DNA from 3 places in the Bradyrhizobium sp. 62B genome. Region 2 is predicted to be linked to each of the others. Evidence: predicted binding sites of a transcription regulator. Region 2 holds the regulator's gene; each other region holds the start of a gene.
What was found. Region 2 encodes PhoB, which activates phosphate uptake and scavenging genes when phosphate is short. Its sites were predicted from a motif close to TGTCATNNANCTGTCAT; they were not measured.

Region 1 (6,452 bases), 2.0 Mb from region 2:
GGCAGCTAATAGGCCAAAACCGGCATGGTTTAGCAAGCGGACTTGCCGGCCGCCAGATGCCGGCCCGAAGCTTTAGAAGGCCACGGCCGCCGCGGCGAAGGCGTCCCTGAGCCGCTGGGCGAGCTCGACCTTGCGATAGGGCTTGGTCAGCACGATCGCCTGCGCATGCGCGCGGCCTTGCTCGACCAGGGTCTCCAGCGCGTAGCCCGAGGTGAACAGGACCGGCAGCGAGGGGCGAATCCGCCGCGCCTGATCGGCGAGCTCCCAGCCGCTCATGCCGCCGGGCATCACGATGTCGGTGAACAGCATGTCGATGCTGGGGTCGGTGCGCAGCTGCTGCAACGCCTCCTTGCCGTTGACCGCGGCGACGACGCGATATCCGAGCGCCTCAACCCTGCGAATGACGGAGGAGCGGACGAACGGATCGTCCTCTGCGATCAGGATGGTCTCGTATCCGCGCGGGGCCGCGTCCTCGCCGTCGGACAGGTCGGTCTGTGATTGTCCGGTGTCCGCGCGCGGCAGGTAGATCCGGACCGTCGTCCCAAGGCCTTTCTCGCTGTAGATCGAGACATGGCCGCCTGATTGCTTGGCGAAGCCATAGACCATGCTGAGGCCGAGACCGGAGCCCTTGCCGACCTCCTTGGTCGTGAAGAACGGCTCGAAGGCGCGCTGGGTGACCTCCGGCGTCATGCCTTCGCCGTCGTCGCTAATCGAGATCAACGCGTAGGCCCCGGATGCGACTTCGGGCTGAGCGGTGCGATAGTCGTCGTCGAGCGCAGTCAACTCCGTGCTCAGGGTCAGGTGACCGCCGGCCGGCATCGCATCCTGCGCGTTGAGCGCAAGGTTCAGCACGGCGGATTCCAGCTGGGCGCGATCTGCGAAGGCCAGGATCGTGCCGGGCCGGGAGGCCGTCTTGATCTCGATGTCTTCGCGCAAGGTGCGCTTGAGCAGCTTGAACATGGATTCGAGCAGGCCCCGGCAATCGATCGTCTGCGGCTGCAGCAGCTGGCGGCGGCTGAACGCGAGCAGGCGCTGCGTCAGCTCGGCACCGCGCTCGCCCGACTGGGAGATGTCGTCTGCAAAGCGCCGCAGGTCGGGCCTCGCCTTGAGCTGCTCGCTCAGATGCTCGGCGTTGCCGATGATGACGGTCAGGAGATTGTTGAAGTCGTGAGCGATGCCGCCGGAGAGCTGGCCGACCGTCTCCATCTTCTGCGCCTGCTGCAGCTGCCGCTCGGTCAGCTTGCGGGCGGTCAAATCGTGGACGATGCCGACGAAGATCAATTCGCCGTCCTGCCGCGCCTGGCCGACCGACACGTCCATCGGGAAGGTCGATCCGTCCTTGCGCAGGCCAGTGGCTTCGCCGGCGGTCGCGAATTGCCTCGCCTGGCCGTCGGGCGCAGCGCCGGCCTCGGGCATCAGCATCGTGACGTTCCGGCCCATCACCTCGTCGGCGGAGTAGCCGAACAAGCGCTCGCAGGCCGGATTGAACAGCAGGACACGGTCCTGCGCGTCGAACAGGATGACGCCGTCGACCGCGGTCTCGACGATGGCGGTGAGGCGCGTCACGCTCTCGCGCATCGCACGCTGCGCGTCGCTGACCTGCTGGAGCAGCAGCGTGGCGTCGCGGCTCTTGATCTCCTCCTCCTCGAGCGCGGCCTGGACCTGGCGCAGCTCGAACGGCGAGGGGATCGTCAGGATCTTCGGCAGCAGCGGCCACAGCGCGCCCGCCGTGACCACGGATGCCACCGCGGTCGCCGCCTTGACGATGCCTTCGATGCCATAGATCGGGACCCACAGCGTGTAGATCGACAGCACATGGGTCAGGCCGCACGCCATGATGAAGATCGCGAAGGCCCAGTAGACCCAGCCGAATTTGAGGTCGCGCCGCTTGGTGACCAGAATGGCGAGCGCAAAGGGAATCGAAAAATAGGCGGCGGCGATGCAGGCGTCGGCCACGACGTGAAGCCAGATCAGCTCGGGTTCCCACAACAGGCAGATGCCGTGCGGCGAAAGCACGAACGAGTCGAGGAGACGTTCAAAAAAGGCCCACATCGTTCCACCCAAAGATTCCGTTCCGGACGGCTTGCGGGCCAGGGCGACCCGCGATATCGGTGTCGCCGGACAGTTCCACCATTGACGTCTCACGCATCGGCGAAGCAGTTCGAGACTATACCAAGGGTTCGCCGCGGGCGCATTTCCATGCCGCACGATTGCGGCGCCGCGCGCCGCGAATCACGGCCGGCCGCGGCGGGCGCTTGCCGGTGTTCCACGGTCGCGCTAGGACAGGCCATGGCGGTTTCACCATCCAGCAAATGTGTCCGGCGATGACGACCCCGGTCGCACTCACCATCGCGGGTTCCGACTCGGGCGGCGGCGCCGGGATCCAGGCTGACCTGAAGACATTTGCCGCGCTCGGCGTCTACGGCGCGTCCGTCATCACGGCCTTGACCGCGCAGAACACGCGCGGCGTCACCGGCATCCACGCCGTGCCGGCGGCGTTCGTCACCGAGCAGATGGATGCGGTGTTCTCCGATCTCGACGTCGGCGCGGTGAAGATCGGCATGGTGGCCCAGGCCGCCAGCATCGATGCGATCGCGGCCGCGCTGTCGCGCTGGTCGCCGGGGCATGTCGTGCTCGATCCCGTGATGGTCGCGACGTCAGGGGACCGGCTGCTCGCCGCGGAAGCCGTCGATGCGCTGCGCACGAAACTGATGCCGTTGGCATCGGTGATCACGCCAAACCTGCCGGAAGCCGCGGCCTTGCTCGACGAGCCGGTCGCGGCAAGCGAAGCGGAGATCGAAAGCCAGGGACGGCGCCTGCTGGCGCTCGGCTGCCGTGCGGTCCTGATCAAGGGCGGGCACGGCGAGGGCGCCGAGAGCATCGACTATCTCGTCAGGGACGAAGCAACGATCGCGCTCGCCGCACCGCGCATCGCCACCCGCAACACCCATGGCACCGGCTGCTCGCTATCCTCGGCGGTCGCGGCGGGGCTCGCCAAGGGCGAGGATCTGGAAACCGCCGTCCGCAACGCCAAGACCTGGATCAGCGCCGCGATCGCCGCCGCCGACCGCTTCGGCGTCGGCCACGGCCATGGGCCGGTCCATCATTTCCACGGATTCTACTGAGGCGGGCTTGCTGAACCTCTCCCGGTTGCGGGAGAGGTCGCGCCCAACGGGTCGCGCCGAAGGCGCGCCCCGATGACAGGCTCCGCCGCGGGTGAGGGCTCCCTCCTCTTGGGAAATCCCACTGGGGGAAACACCCTCTCCCGCAAGCGGGGTGGAGCGCACTTAACCAAGGGCTTCCAACGAGAATCTATCTCTGAGTCCCCCCTGCGGCGCCATGTCGCCTGATTGTCGCATGCGACTGATATTCGCGGGGAGGGCGAGGCAAGGCGTGATTCGTAGCTGAAGGTGCCTCAAAAGTTCAATCGGTCATCCCCCTGTCACGGGACATTGTTACAGGCTGGCGCATGGGAAGTTACGATGTGAGTGACGAGAGCCCGGAGCGGCGCTTTCGCACGTTGTTCATCTCCGACGTTCATCTCGGAGCCCGCGGTTCTCAAGCCGACCTTCTGCTCGACTTCCTGCGTTACCACGATGCCGACACGATCTATCTGGTCGGTGACATCGTCGACGGCTGGGCGCTGAAATCGAGCTGGCACTGGCCGCAATCCCACAACGATCTCGTCCAGAAGCTTTTGCGCAAGGCGCGCAAGGGCGCCAAGGTCATCTACATCCCCGGTAATCACGACGAGTTCCTGCGCAATTATTACGGCACGCATTTCGGCGGCATCGACGTGGTCGAGAACACCGTGCACACCGGCGCCGACGGCAAGCGCTACCTCGTCATCCACGGCGACATCTTCGATCTCGTGGTGCAGAACGCGCGATGGCTCGCCCATCTCGGCGACAAGGCCTACGATTTCGCGATCCAGATGAATCGCTTCGTCAACTTCTTCCGCCGCCTGTTCAAGGCGCCCTATTGGTCGCTGTCGCAATGGGCCAAGCAGAAGGTCAAGAACGCGGTGAATTATATCGGCGCGTTCGAGCAGGCGCTCGCCGCCGAGGCGCGGCGTCACGATGCCGACGGCGTGATCTGCGGCCACATCCACTACGCCGTGATCCGCGACGAGGGCGGCATTCGCTACATGAATTGCGGAGACTGGGTCGAGAGCTGCACGGCGCTCGTCGAGCATGACGACGGTCATTTCGAGATCATCACTTGGGCGGATCATCTGCAGAAGCCGGCAGACGTTCCCCAGGTTGCAGCCAGAGCTGCATGACAGAGGTCGCCTGATGCGCATCCTGGTCGCGACCGACGCCTGGCACCCGCAAGTCAATGGTGTGGTTCGGACGCTGACCAAACTCGCTGACGCCGCGGAGGCGCTCGGCGTCCAGTTCACGTTCCTGACGCCGCAATCGTTCCGCACCTTTGCGATGCCGAGCTATCGCGACGTGCGGCTGGCCATGCCGCGCCCGGCACGGATTGCCAAGCTGATCGAGGAGGCGCGGCCGGACAGCATCCACATTGCGACGGAGGGGCCGATCGGCCTGATGGTCCGCCGCTATTGCCGCCAGCGCAGGCTGCCGTTCACGACCAGCTTCCACACCCGCTTTCCCGAATATGTCCGCGCCCGCGTGCCGGTGCCGGGCTCGCTGATCTGGCGCGCGCTGCGCCGTTTCCATGCCCCCAGCCGCGCCGTGATGGCGGCAACGCCGGCGCTCGCCCGCGAGCTGACCGAGCGCGGCTTCGATAATGTCGTGCTGTGGCCCCGCGGCGTCGACACCCATGTGTTCCATCCGCGCGCCATCGACCTCTGCCTGCCGGCACCGGTGTTCCTGTCGGTCGGCCGCGTCGCGGTGGAGAAGAATCTCGAAGCGTTCCTTGAGCTCGATCTGCCCGGCACCAAGGTGATCGTCGGCGACGGCCCGGCCCGCGCCGCGCTGGAAGAGGCCTATCCCGATGCGATCTTCCTCGGCGAGAAGCACGGCGAGGCCCTGGCGGAGATCTATGCGGCCGCCGATGTGTTCGTCTTGCCGAGCAAGACCGACACGTTCGGCCTGGTCCTGCTGGAGGCGCTGGCGAGCGGCCTGCCGGTCGCAGCCTTCCCGGTGAAGGGACCCCGCGACGTGATCGGCGACGCTCCGGTCGGCGCGCTCGATCACGACCTGCGCAGCGCCTGCTTCGCGGCGCTCGATGTCTCCCGGCAGGACTGTGTCGAATTCGCCGCCAATTACACCTGGGAAGCCTCGGCGAGGGCCTTTGTCGACAGTATCCGGGCGGTAGGGGCTGTGCTGCCGGGCCGGAACGGTGCGGAACAGCCGCGTTTCGTCGCCTAAGGGGAAGATTTCCTCGCGCGGAGGTGTCTTGCCCGCGGCTCGATGGCCGCGATAAGGTCAGCCATGACCGAACAGCTTCTCCCGATCGGCCCTGCCGACATCGATGCCGCCGCGCGTGTCATCGCGCCTTACGCCATCCGCACCCCGCTGCTGTCCTTTCCGGTGCTCAACGAGCGCGTTGGTGCGAAAGTGTTTTTGAAGCCGGAGATGCTCCAGCGCACCGGCTCCTTCAAGTTCCGCGGCGCCTTCAACAAAGTGTTCTCGATCCCGCAGGACAAGCGCGCCGGCGGCGTCGTCGCGTTCTCCTCCGGCAACCACGCCCAGGGCGTGGCGGCGGCGGCAAAAATCCTCGACATGCAGGCGACCATCGTGATGCCCGCGGATGCGCCGCTGTCCAAGCGCGAGCGCACCAAATCCTACGGCGCCGAAGTCGTGCTCTATGATCGCGACAAGGACGACCGCGAGGCGATCTCGCGCGGCATCGCCGAGAAGCGCGGTGCGACGCTGGTCAGGCCTTATGACGATCCCTTCGTGATCGCAGGGCAGGGCACTGCCGGCCGCGAGATCGCCGAGGACATGGCGGCTCTCGGCCTCAGCCCTGACATCGTGGTGGCGCCGGCCTCCGGCGGCGGCCTGATCGCGGGCGTCGCGACGGCCGTGAAGGCGCGCTATCCCCAAGCTGAGATCGTGGTGGCCGAGCCCGAGGCGTTCGACGATCACGGCATTTCGCTGACCGCAGGCCATCGCGAGCCGCATGGCCCCGCAGGGCGCACCATTTGCGATGCGCTGATGGCGCTGATCCCCGGCGAGATGACCTTTGCGATCAACAGCAAGCTACTCGCGCGTGGCGTCACGGCGTCGGACAAGGAAGTCGGCGCTGCCGTCGCGTTCGCCTATCGCGAGCTGAAGCTGGTGGTCGAGCCCGGCGGAGCCGTCGGTCTTGCCGCACTGCTCGCCGGCCGCCTCGACGTCGCCGGCAAGAACGTCGTCATCGTGCTCTCGGGCGGCAATGTCGACGCGGATCTGTTTGCCGAGCTGGTGGCTTAGTCGTCATTCCGGGGCGCGCGTGAGCGCGAACCCGGAATGACGACCTCCAAGAGCCGCCATGTAGAA
Region 2 (6,452 bases):
TCCCCGTGCTGGGCGCGATCTTCGCAGGTCCCCCGTCCTATCTCAGCCTGTTCAACGCCGCGCTGATCCTCGCCATCATGGTGCTGCCCTTCATCACCTCGATTTCGGTCGACGTGTTCAAGACGGTGCCGCCGGTCCTCAAGGAAGCCGCCTACGGCGTCGGCTGCACCACCTGGGAAGTCGTCCGCAGCGTGGTGATCCCCTACACCCGCGTCGGCGTCATCGGCGGCGTCATGCTGGCGCTGGGCCGCGCGCTCGGCGAGACCATGGCGGTGACCTTCATTATCGGCAACTCGTTTCGCATCTCGTCGTCGATCTTCGCCCCGGGCACCACGATCTCGGCGGCGATCGCCTCCGAATTCGCCGAGAGCGACGGCCTGCATCAGTCCGGCCTGATCCTGCTCGGCTTGCTGCTGTTCGTGCTGACGTTCTTCGTGCTCGCGGCGGCGCGGCTGATGCTGATGCGGCTGGAAAAGAAGGCGGGGAACTAGCGCCATGAATCCGATCTATTCACGCCGCCGCCGCAAGGATTTCATCATCCGCGGTCTTTGCTTCGCGGCCGCCGCCTTCGGTGTCACCTGGCTCGCGCTGATCCTGATCACGCTGCTCTACAACGGCGTGGCGGGCCTGAACGTTCAGCTCTTCACCGCAGACACGCCTCCGCCCGGCTCGACCGAGGGCGGCCTGCGCAACGCCATCGTCGGCTCGATCATCATGACCGTGCTCGGCGTCGGCATCGGCGCGCCGCTCGGCCTGTTCGCCGGCACCTATCTCGCCGAGTACGGCCGCAACGACAAGCTGACCTCGGTGATCCGCTTCATCAACGACATCCTGCTCTCGGCGCCCTCGATCATCATCGGCCTGTTCATCTACGGCGCGGTGGTGGTGCCGATGCGCGGCTTCTCGGCGATCGCGGGCGCGCTGGCGCTTGCCGTGATCGTGATCCCGGTCGTGGTGCGCACCACCGAGGACATGCTGCTGCTGGTGCCGAACCCGCTGCGTGAAGCCGCCAGCGCGCTCGGCCTGCCGCGCTCGCTGGTGATCAAGCGGATCGCCTATCGCGCGGCGCGCTCCGGCCTCATCACCGGCGTGCTGCTGGCCACCGCGCGCGTCGCCGGCGAGACGGCGCCGCTGCTGTTCACCGCGCTGTCGAACCAGTTCTTCAGTCTCGGCCTGGACAAGACGATGGCGAACCTTCCAGTCACCATCAACAACTTCGTGCAGAGCCCCTACGCCTATTGGAAGCAGCTCGCCTGGAGCGGCGCCCTGCTGATCACCCTGACCGTGCTTGCCCTGAACATTGGCGCCCGCATCATCGGCGCCGAGAGGACTGCAAAATGAGTGAAATCTCTGTTTCCGTCAGCGCGCCGAGCGTTCACCCCGGCTCGCAGCCGCTGCCCGAGGCGCCAGCCAAGGTCACCGCGCGCAACCTGAATTTCTACTACGGTGAGCACCACGCGCTGAAGAACATCAATCTGACGCTCGGCGCCAATCGCGTCACGGCCTTCATCGGCCCGTCGGGCTGCGGCAAGTCCACGCTGCTGCGCATCTTCAACCGGATGTACGACCTCTATCCGGGACAGCGCGCCACCGGCCAGCTGTTGCTCGACCACACCAACATCCTCGATCCCAAGCTCGACCTCAACCTGCTGCGCGCCCGGGTCGGGATGGTATTCCAGAAGCCGACGCCGTTCCCGATGACGATCTACGAGAACATCGCCTTCGGCATCCGCCTCTACGAGAAGATCTCGAAGTCCGAGATGGACGACCGGGTCGAGAAGGCGCTGCGCGGCGGCGCGCTGTGGAACGAGGTCAAGGACAAGCTCAACGCCTCCGGCCTGTCGCTGTCCGGCGGCCAGCAGCAGCGCCTGTGCATCGCCCGCACCGTCGCGGTGCGGCCTGAAGTGATCCTGTTCGACGAGCCCTGCTCGGCGCTCGACCCGATCTCGACCGCCAAGGTCGAGGAGCTGATCCAGGAATTGTCCGAGAACTACACGATCGCGATCGTCACCCACAACATGCAGCAGGCGGCGCGCGTCTCCGACAAGACCGCCTTCATGTATCTCGGCGAGCTGATCGAGTTCGACGACACCAGCAAGATCTTCACGTCGCCGAGCGATCGGCGTACGCAGGATTACATCACCGGCCGGTTCGGCTGAGGAGACGCAACATGGGTTCTGAACATACCGCAAAGGCTTTCGACACTGACCTCCAGGAGCTCACCCGCCTGGTCGCCGAGATGGGCGGAATCGCCGAGCGCATGATCGTCGATTCCGTCGGCGCGCTGATCCGCCGCGACGTCGCGCTCGGCCAGCGCGTCGTCACCATCGACGCCGATCTCGACGCGCTGCAGAAGCGCATCGAAGAACGCGCCGTGCTCACTATCGCCCGCCGCCAGCCGATGGCGGTGGATCTGCGCGAGATCGTCGGCGCCATGCGCGTCGCGACCGACCTCGAGCGCATCGGCGACCTCGCCAAGAACATGGGCAAGCGCGTCGCCGCGCTGGAGACCGACTTCCATCCGCTCAAGCTGTTCCGCGGCCTCGAGCACATGACCGACCTCGTGCAGCAGCAGGTCAAGTCGGTGCTGGATGCCTATGCCGCGCACGATCTGCCGGCGGCGATGGCGGTGTGGAAGGGCGACGAGGAAGTCGACGCGATCTGCACCTCGCTGTTCCGCGAGCTCCTCACCTACATGATGGAGGATCCGCGCAACATCTCGTTCTGCATCCATCTGATGTTCTGCGCCAAGAACATCGAGCGGATCGGCGACCACGCCACCAACATCGCCGAGACCGTGTTCTACATGATCGAGGGCCAGGCGATCACCGACAAGCGGCCGAAGGGCGACATGACGACCTTCGCCACGACGGTCCCGAATACCTGAAGACTTGATATCCGAAGACCTAAGGAGCGACGACACCATGGGCGCACGCATTATGGTGGTTGAGGACGAGGAAGCTCTCACCGAGCTTCTGCGTTACAACCTCGAAGGCGACGGCTATGACGTCGAGACGGTGATGCGCGGCGACGACGCCGACACCCGCCTCAAGGAGCACATTCCCGATCTGATCGTGCTCGACTGGATGCTGCCGGGCCTCTCCGGCATCGAGCTGTGCCGGCGCCTGCGCACCCGGCCCGAGACCAAGCAGCTGCCGATCATCATGCTCACCGCGCGCGGCGAGGAGAGCGAGCGGGTGCGCGGCCTTGCGACCGGCGCCGACGACTACATCGTCAAGCCGTTCTCGGTGCCGGAGCTCTTGGCGCGCGTGAAGGGCCTGCTCAGGCGCGCCAACCCCGAGCGGCTCGCGACCGTGCTGGCCTATGGCGACATCGAGCTCGATCGCGACAAGCGCCGCGTGGCGCGCTCGGGCCGCCCGATCGATCTCGGCCCGACCGAATATCGGCTTCTGGAGTTCTTCCTGGAGCATCCCGGCCGCGTGTTCTCGCGCGAGCAGCTGCTCGACAGCGTCTGGGGCCGCGACATCTATATCGACGAGCGTACCGTCGACGTCCATATCGGCCGCCTGCGCAAGCTGCTCAATCTCGGCCGCGAGCAGGACCCGATCCGCACCGTCCGCGGCGCCGGCTACGCGCTGGATGATCGCTTTGCGAAGGCTGAGCAGACGTAGGACCTGCTTCCGTAATCCAACAAAAAGCGCGCCAGCTGACGCGCTTTTTCGTCTCGATGCCTAAGACCGTGTTTACCGCGGGCCCGGCTTCGCCGGTGCGCGCCGGCGATCCGCTGCCGGCTGATACGCCACGCGCGAATGCTGGGCGCAGTAGGGCAGGCCGGACAGCGCCTTGCCGCCGCAGAAGAAGAAATCCGGGCTCGAGGGATCGCCGACCGGCCAGTGGCAGGTCGCCTCGTTGAGCTCGAGCAGCGACAGCCGCTGGCTCATCGGCACCACGTTGTCGTAGGTGACCGGTTCGGCCTCGACTTCGACCTCGAAGGCCTGCGCCAGTGCGGTGTTGCCGCGCGCAATGGGGCGGGTCACCCGCATCATGTGCTGCGCCGGGCGTGCCTTGCGCGGCCGCGGCGCGGCCGACGAAGGGCTCTTGGCGCGGCCGGACAGGCCGAGCCTGTGCACTTTGCCGATCACGGCATTGCGGGTCACATTGCCGAGCTCTGCTGCGATCTGGCTGGCCGACAATCCGGCCTCCCAGAGCTTTTTCAGCTGCTCGACGCGATCGTCGGACCAGGTCAAAACCGTCATTGCACCCTTTCCCTCGCTGCGCTTCTGCCATCCTGGCGGTCCGTGCGGCGAATGCCTAAGCCTCAAAAACCCGTGCCGTCAGAATCCCTTAAGGCTCGCCGGGCGCGCTACTCGCGCCCGAACGTTTACGCCGGTACATGAGGACTCTTGGGATCAGAACTGCTGCACGAGATGTCGTATCTGACAGCCCAAACGCTACAATATGGCGTGACTCACGCGCAAGAGTCCGCCGACTCGCTTCCACATGTTCCGTGGTGTAAAACCCGCAAAATCGCCACCGCAAGACTACGGAATCTGCGTTTCCCGAGGCTTTCGGGCGGCATTGACACCCGTTTCACCAGGCCTAAGATAGTCCCGCGTGCCGCCCTTAAAAGGCGGCACGTTTCGTTTTCCGGGCCGGTCAATGGTGCGTTGCGCAATGCACGCCCCACACCGTCCGCAACATCAAGTGACCGTCATGACTAACAGCGTAGCCCCGCATTTGCTCCCCGTTTTCGCCAGGGCCAACCTCGGTTTTGAGCGCGGCGAAGGCTGCTGGCTGATTGCGACCAATGGCGATCGCTATCTCGATTTCACCTCGGGCGTTGCTGTGAACGCGCTCGGCCACGCCCATCCCGCGCTGGTCAAGGCGTTGCAGGAGCAGGCGACGAAGCTGTGGCACATGTCGAACCTGTTCCAGAGCCCGGACGGCGAGAAGCTCGCCGCGCGCCTGTGCAACGAGAGCTTTGCGGACTTCGTGTTCTTCTGCAATTCCGGCGCCGAGGCGCTGGAGGGCGTGATCAAGCTGGTCCGCCATCATCACTTCTCCAAGGGCCATCCGGAACGTTACCGCATCATCACCTTCGAAGGCGCGTTCCACGGCCGCACGCTGGCGACCTTGGCTGCGACCGGCTCTGCAAAATATCTCGAAGGTTTTGGACCGCCGATGGACGGCTTCGACCAGGTGCCGCATGGCGACCTCGAAGCCGTCAAGAAGGCGATCGGCCCCAACACCGCCGGCATCCTGATCGAGCCGATCCAGGGCGAGGGCGGCGTGCGGTCGGCACCTCCCAATTTCCTCAAGGCGCTGCGCCAGCTTTGCGACGAGAAGGGGCTGCTGCTCGCCTTCGACGAGGTGCAGACCGGCATGGGCCGCAGCGGCGATCTGTTTGCCTACAGGCGTACCGGCGTGACGCCTGACGTGATGTCGCTGGCCAAGGCGCTCGGCGGCGGCTTCCCGATCGGCGCGGTGCTGGCGACCGCGGATGCGGCGGCCGGTATGGGGCCGGGCTCGCACGGCTCGACCTTCGGCGGCAATCCGCTGGCGATCTCCGCGGCCAACGCCGTGCTCGACGTCATGCTCAAGCCAGGCTTCTTCGACCACGTGCAGAAGATGTCGCTGCTGCTCAAGCAGAAGCTCGCCTCCGTGATCGACCGTCACCCCGACATCGTCAGCGAAGTGCGCGGCGAGGGCCTCCTGATCGGCATCAAGGCCGTCGTGCCCTCGGGCGATCTCGTGGCCGCCTTGCGCGACGAGAAGCTGCTGACCGTCGGCGCCGGCGACAATGTCGTGCGCTTCCTGCCGCCCCTGATCGTCACCGAAGCCGAGATCGAGGACAGCGTCATCAGGCTCGAGCGTGCCTGCTCCGCATTGGCGGCCGGCCAGACCAAGCGGGCAAGCTGATGAGCAAGTCCCCGAAGCATTTCCTCGACATCAACGAGCTCCCGCTGTCGGAGCTCAAGCGCATGCTCGCGGCGTCAAGCGCCATGAAGGCCAAGCAGAAGGCGCAGCAGCCGGTGCGGCCGCTCGAAGGCAAGACGCTGGCGATGATCTTCGAGCGCCCCTCGACGCGGACGCGGGTGTCGTTCGACGTCGCCATGCGCCAGCTCGGCGGCGAGCCCATCATGCTCACCGGCGCCGAGATGCAGCTCGGCCGCGGCGAGACCATCGCCGACACCGCGCGCGTGCTGTCGCGCTATGTCGACGCCATCATGATCCGCATCCTCAACCACGATGCGCTGCTGGAGCTCGCGGCCAACGCCACCGTGCCCGTCATCAACGGCCTGACGCGGCGCTCGCATCCCTGCCAGGTGATGGCCGACCTCATGACCTATGAGGAGCATCGCGGCCCGATCGAGGGCAAGACGGTGGCCTGGACCGGCGACGACAACAACGTGCTGGCGTCCTGGGCGCATGCCGCCGAGCGCTTCAAGTTCCAGCTCAATGTCGCGACGCCCCCGGAGCTCGCGCCGAAA
Region 3 (6,452 bases), 2.9 Mb from region 2:
TCCGGAAGTGCGTGGCCGGCAGCACGCCGGGGCGCGCTGCCGAGATCAGATGCGCGACGCGGAACGCAGCGCCCAAGAGGCGCGCGCGTTCGAGCTGCGCCGGCGTCAGCAATTCCTGCATCGTGACCGGCGGCTGGTTTTCCTCGCTCAGACCCGCATAGCGATAGAACACCGACAGGCCGACGAAGGCGCGCTCGGTGTGGGTGATCGCGCCGAAATTGCCGTTGACGACGAGGCTCAGCGTCTGCTCGCCGCGGTGATCGGGATGCACGCGCCAGCCGATGTCGGACAAGAGGCACGCGGTGTGGCGCAGCCGGCGGTCCTCCTCGGTCTCGCGCAGCTTGACCACGCGCGCGAGGCGATCGGTCCAGGCGATCAACTCGTGGGCGTGCTTGGCCGAGCGTGACAGCAACCGGTTCAGCTCTTCCGCGGCGCAGATCAGGCCGTCCTTGTTGCGTTCCCCCTCGGGCAGCTTCTCGTGCAGCAAGCCCTCGCGCACGCCGAAGGTCGAGAACACGATGGTCTTCGGCTTCGCCACCCGGATGATGTGCTCGAGCACCAGCGCAGCATAGGTGAGGAGCGGGCGGCGCGCGTCCGCGACGCTCTCGATGTCGGCGAGCATGTCCGCGGCCGCCAGGCGCCGCAGCCTGCGGGAGAAGTCGAGCGCTTCAGCCGCGGACAGCGAATAGCCGTGCATCACCTGGAGCGGATAGCCGCTCTGGATGATGTGGATCCGGGCGAGGGCGCGCCAGGTGCCGCCGACCGCGTAGAAGGTGCGGCCGCGGCCCGCCGTGAGCTGCGGCACCTCGTCCAGCTCCTCCCGCACGATGCGATCGGCGCGCTTGAGCGATTTGTGCGCGAGATCCTGCAGCGCGAGCCCGCCGAGCGGCAGCGTCACGCCGCTGCGCACGCTGTTCTTGCGCACGTCGATCAGTTCGAGCGAGCCGCCGCCGAGGTCGCCGACGATGCCGTCGGGATGATGGATGCCGGAGATCACGCCGAGCGCCGACAGCCGCGCCTCGCGCGGGCCTGACAGGATCTCGATCTTCACGGCGCAGATGCGCTCGGCCTTCGCGATGAAATCGGGACCGTTGGAGGCGTCGCGGCATGCCGCGGTCGCGATCGCGAAGACGCGGCCGACCTGCATGACGCGGCACAACGCGCGAAAGCGCTTGAGCGAGGTCAGCGCCTTGTCGACGGCGTCGGGCGCGAGCAGGCCGGTGCTCTGCACCTCGCGCCCGAGACCGCACAACGTCTTCTCGTTGAAGATCGGGATAAGGCTCCGCGTCAGTCCCTCGTAGACGACGAGACGGACCGAATTGGAACCGATATCGATGACCGCGACGCTCGAGCCGCGCTTGCGCGGCCGCTTCACGTCGGACATCCCCGATCAGGATTGATGGCGTTCGTTCCGGCGCGTGAGACGACGCGGCGAGGATTCCTTGAGCGACTTTCCACGGCCAGACAGACTCGGATTTGTCATGAAGTAGTTGTGGACGTTGAAAGGCTCCTCGCCCTTCGCGGTCTTCATACGCGTTGAAGACCCATCCGGCAACAATTGCCAGCTCTGCTCATTGTCCTTGAGGTTGGCGACCATGATCTGTTCGAGAACCTGCTGATGCACCGTCGGATTTTGCAGCGGACACAGCACCTCGACGCGGCGGTCGAGGTTGCGCGGCATCATGTCGGCGGACGAGATATACACAGCCGCTTTGGCGCTCGGCAGACCCTGGCCCATGCCGAAACAGTAGATTCGGCCGTGTTCCAGGAAGCGTCCGATGATCGACTTGACGCGGATGTTCTCGGACAGGCCGGGAATGCCGGGGCGCAGGCAGCAGATACCGCGCACCACGAGCTCGACCTGCACGCCGGCCTGGGAAGCCTCGTAGAGCGCGTCGATAATGTCGGGATCGACCAGCGCATTCATCTTCATCCAGACCGCGCCGTGCCGGCCGTGCCGCGCATGCGCGGTCTCGCCCTGGATGTGCTCGATGATGCGCTTGCGCAGGGTGAGCGGCGACACTGCCATCTTTTCCAGATCGCTCGGCGCGGCATAGCCGGTGATGAAATTGAACACGCGCGCGGCATCGCGGCCGATGGTCGGATCGGAGGTGAAGTAGGAGAGATCGGTGTAGATGCGCGCGGTGACCGGGTGATAGTTGCCGGTGCCGGTATGGACATAGGTGGTGAGGCTGCCGCCCTCGCGGCGCACCACCATCGAGAGCTTGGCGTGAGTCTTCAGCTCGAGGAAGCCGTAGACGACCTGCACGCCGGCGCGTTCGAGGTCGCGCGCCCAGCGGATGTTGGCTTCCTCGTCGAAGCGCGCCTTCAGCTCGATCAGCGCCGTGACCGATTTTCCGGCCTCGGCGGCTTCGGCGAGCGTGCGCACGATCGGCGAGTTGTTGGAGGTGCGGTAGAGCGTCTGCTTGATCGCGACGACGTCGGGGTCGCGCGCGGCCTGCTGCAGGAACTGCACCACGACGTCGAAAGATTCGTAGGGGTGATGGACGACGAGGTCCTTCTGACGGATCGCGGCAAAGATGTCGCCGCCGTGCTCGCGCACGCGCTCGGGATGTCGCGGCACGTAAGGGGTGAATTCGAGATCGGGGCGGTCGAGGCGGGTGAGCTGGGAGAGCTCGTTCATCGCCTGCACGCCGTCGACCAGGAAGACCTCGTCGTCGGCGGCCGAGAGTGCGTGCTGGACGAAGCTGCGCAGCTGCTCCGGCATCTTGGCGTCGATCTCGAGCCGGATCACCGATCCGCGGCGGCGGCGCTTCAGCGCGGTCTCGAACAGGCGGACGAGGTCTTCCGCCTCTTCCTCGATTTCGAGCTCGGAGTCGCGGATGATCCGGAAGGCGCCCTGGCCGTGCAGATTGTAGCCGGGGAACAGGCGGTTGATGAACAGGGCGGTGGCCTGCTCCAGCGAGATCAGCCGAACGGTCTTGCCCTCGGACGGCAGGCGGATGAAGCGGTCGATCTTGCCGGGCATGCGGATCAGCGCGTTCATCTGCCTGCCGTCGGCGGCGCGCGTGAGCTGGAGCGCGATGGTGAAGCCGAGGCTCGGGATGAACGGGAAGGGGTGCGCCGGGTCGATCGCCAGCGGCGTCAGCAGCGGGAACACGTTGTTGAGGAAGTAATCCTCGATCCAGGTCCGTTCCGCCTTGGTGACGTCCTTCCCGTCGACCAGCACGATGCCGACATCGGCCAGCGTGCCGCGCAGGTCGCGCCAGATCGCCTGCTGGTCGGAGGCGAGTTCGGAGACGGTGCGGTTGATCAGGGCGAGCTGCTCGGATGGCGTCAGGCCGTCGGGGCTGCGTTCGGCGATGCCCTCGCGGATCTGCGCCTTGATGCCGGCGACGCGGACCATGAAGAACTCGTCGAGATTATTCGCGGAAATCGACAGGAATCGCACCCGCTCGAGCATGGGGTGGCTGGGATTGACCGATTCCTCCAGGACGCGGCGGTTGAAATGCAGCCAGGAGAGCTCGCGATTGATGAACCGTTCGGGGCTCGACGCGATCGCCGGCGGGCCTTCGGCTTCCGGGGCTTTTTCTTTAGTTTCAATAGCTTGCGCAGAGTCCATCAGAAGCCGGTCCATCCTGTCTCGCCTCACTTTGCGATCTATGCGCAAAACCTGCGGGAGCATGTGTTAGAGCGATGACGTTTCGATGACATTGATGTTCCGCCGCTTGGCGGCGTCAAGCGGGCTTCGTCCGGCCGTGGTGCGGGGTAGACCGGGGTCAGGCGTCCCTGAGCAGCTCGGCGGCCAGCGCCCTGGTGACGGGGCGGCCGAGCCGCAGGGCCTCGCTGTCGAGCAGTTCCACGGCCTGGCGGGCCGCGGCCGAGGACCGCTCCAGGCGGGTGGCGAGGTAGCCGACCACGCTCTCGTCCACATTGAGCTGGCGGTCGGCGCAGAATTTGACGATCAGGCCGCGGAAGAGCTGGTCGTCGGGTGGCAGCAGCGTGACAACTGGCACCGCGCGCAGGCGCGAGCGCAGGTCGCGAAGCTCGATCTCCAGCGCCGCCGGCACCTCGCGTCCGGTGAACAGCACATAGGCGCCGTCCTCGCGGGCGAGGTTCATCAGGTGGAAGAGGGCGCGTTCGTCGAAGTCCTTGGCCCTGATATCCTCGACCACCAGCGCGCCGGTGGCGAGCGCGCCCGGCACGCCTGCGGCCGTCAGGGAGTTGGCGACGGTCGAGCGTGCCCCCGACATTTCGGCCCAGATCGCGGCGAGGTGGCTCTTGCCGCTGCCTTCCGGGCCGGCCAGCCACATGATCCGGTTCGGCCATTCCGGCCAGCGCTCGATCAGGGCCAGACCAGCCGCGTTGGCGGGGCCTTCAAGGAAATTGTCCCGGCTGAGGCTCTCCGCATGCGGAAGCGAAAACGCCAATTGTCGGGGATGGACGCGGCCTGCCACGCTTGCTTTGCTCCATGCCGGCGTGCCGGCCCGTTTGAAGAATGCGACTTGATCGAGCGGAGTTGGCCTTTTGCGCGGCCGCTTCTCCTCTCACTTGGTCTGCTCTTACTTGGCCACTCTCACTTGGCCACTCTTACTTGGCCTCGATCGTGCTCATGTGCCGCAGCCACTCGACGAGATAGAGCGACACCGAGGAGAGCGTGAAGACCGTGACGAGGCCCATCAGGATGATATCATAAGGAGCCGGCTTGAAGCCGAAGGCAAGCGCCGCCAGCACCAGCGCCGCGAACGCCACTTGCGCAACGGTGTTGAGCTTGGACACTTTCGACGGCTTCATCTCGACGGGCCGGTCGAACAGCCAGGACACGATCACGGCGGCGACGATCATGATGTCGCGCGAGACCACCAGGATCACGATCCAGCGCGGAATCGCCCCCCAGATCCCCAGCGCCATGTAGATCGAGACCAGCAGGGCCTTGTCCGCGAGCGGATCGAGCAGGGCGCCGAGCTCGCTCGTCATGTTGAAGCGCTTGGCCAGGAAGCCGTCCACGGCATCGCTGATACCGGCGATCAGGAAGACGGCGAACGCGACCTCCATTTGGCTCGACACGATGGCCCAGACGATGATCGGGACCAGCATGATGCGGCCCAGGGTAATGATGTTCGGAATACTCACGAAAGCGCTTCCCGGCACCCGGTCTGACCTCGAATCCGGCCTCTCGGGAGGCTGAACCGGTTGATATCTCTACATAGTATATGGCGGTGCGCCATGCGAGCCATTGCGCGTCCCCGGAATTCGACGTAACCAGCCGCAAACCCACTGGAAATCGGGCATGACCGACCGCAAAAACGGCCTCACTTACGCCGATTCAGGCGTCGACATCGACGCGGGCAACCGCCTGGTCGATCTGATCAAGCCGATGGTGCGCGCCACGGCGCGGCCCGGCGCCGACGCCGAGATCGGCGGCTTCGGCGGGCTGTTCGACCTCAAGGCGGCCGGTTTCAAGGACCCCGTCCTGGTGGCCGCGACCGACGGTGTCGGCACGAAGGTCAAGATCGCCATCGAGACCGGGCTGCATGGCGGGATCGGCATCGACCTCGTCGCCATGAGCGTCAACGACCTCGTGGTGCAGGGCGCCGAGCCGCTGTTCTTCCTGGACTATTTCGCCTGCGGCAAGCTCGACCCCGAGGCCACGGCCTCGATCGTCGCGGGCGTCGCGGAAGGCTGCCGCGAATCTGGCTGCGCGCTGATCGGCGGCGAGACCGCCGAGATGCCAGGCCTCTACAAGGACGGCGATTACGATCTCGGCGGCTTTGCCGTCGGTGCCGCCGAGCGCGGTACGCTGTTGCCGCGCAAGGACATCGCGGCGGGCGATGCGGTGATCGGCCTCGCCTCGTCGGGCGTGCACTCCAACGGCTTCTCACTGGTCCGCAAGATCGTGGAACAATCGGGCCTCGGCTTCGCCGCACCGGCGCCGTTCGCACCGGTCATGACCCTCGGCGGTGCGCTACTGACGCCAACCAAGCTCTACGTCAAATCCTGCCTGCGGGCGATCCGCGAGACCGGCGCGGTGAAGGGCCTTGCCCACATCACCGGCGGCGGTTTCACCGACAACATCCCGCGGGTGCTGCCGAACGGCCTCGGCGTCGGCATTGATCTGGCGCGCCTGCCGGTGCTGCCGGTGTTCAAATGGCTGGCAGCGCAGGCCGGCATCGCCGAGCTGGAGATGCTGCGCACCTTCAATTGCGGCATCGGCATGATCGCGATCGTCGAGCCCGACAAGGTCGAGCAGGTCATGCAGGTCTTCACCGAGGCCGGCGAGACGGTGGCGCAACTCGGCACGGTGATCCCGGCCGACGGCGAGCACCGCGTCGTTTATAACGGCCATCTCGACATGGCATTGTGATGACTGGCGCTGTGATGAAGCGCCGCGTCGCCATCCTGATCTCCGGCCGCGGTTCCAACATGGCCGCGCTGATCAAGGCCGCAAGCGCGGCGGATTTCCCGGCCGAGATCTCGCTTGTCATCTCGAA

Region 1: ML401_RS23770 (UDP-2,3-diacylglucosamine diphosphatase) is a predicted target of PhoB. The motif match lies at 3,430-3,446, and genes of this name have one in related genera.
Region 3: ML401_RS19245 (RNA degradosome polyphosphate kinase) is a predicted target of PhoB. The motif match lies at 3,658-3,674, and genes of this name have one in related genera.

Annotation. Positions count from the first base shown of each region.
Region 1 is NZ_CP092841.2:4,980,593-4,987,044, reverse strand. Features, by position in the region: gene ML401_RS23780 (PAS domain-containing sensor histidine kinase) at 73-2,052, opposite strand; gene thiD (bifunctional hydroxymethylpyrimidine kinase/phosphomethylpyrimidine kinase) at 2,325-3,125, shown strand; gene ML401_RS23770 (UDP-2,3-diacylglucosamine diphosphatase) at 3,470-4,282, shown strand; gene ML401_RS23765 (glycosyltransferase family 1 protein) at 4,296-5,339, shown strand; gene ML401_RS23760 (threonine/serine dehydratase) at 5,403-6,386, shown strand.
Region 2 is NZ_CP092841.2:6,996,699-7,003,150, reverse strand. Features, by position in the region: gene pstC (phosphate ABC transporter permease subunit PstC) at 1-491, shown strand, start outside; gene pstA (phosphate ABC transporter permease PstA) at 496-1,341, shown strand; gene pstB (phosphate ABC transporter ATP-binding protein PstB) at 1,338-2,159, shown strand; gene phoU (phosphate signaling complex protein PhoU) at 2,171-2,887, shown strand; gene phoB (phosphate regulon transcriptional regulator PhoB) at 2,925-3,632, shown strand; gene ML401_RS33650 (GcrA family cell cycle regulator) at 3,705-4,217, opposite strand; gene ML401_RS33645 (aspartate aminotransferase family protein) at 4,675-5,880, shown strand; gene argF (ornithine carbamoyltransferase) at 5,880-6,452, shown strand, end outside.
Region 3 is NZ_CP092841.2:4,069,032-4,075,483, reverse strand. Features, by position in the region: gene ppx (exopolyphosphatase) at 1-1,375, opposite strand, end outside; gene ML401_RS19245 (RNA degradosome polyphosphate kinase) at 1,391-3,583, opposite strand; gene ML401_RS19240 (DnaA ATPase domain-containing protein) at 3,741-4,418, opposite strand; gene ML401_RS19235 (CDP-alcohol phosphatidyltransferase family protein) at 4,552-5,094, opposite strand; gene purM (phosphoribosylformylglycinamidine cyclo-ligase) at 5,252-6,325, shown strand; gene purN (phosphoribosylglycinamide formyltransferase) at 6,340-6,452, shown strand, end outside.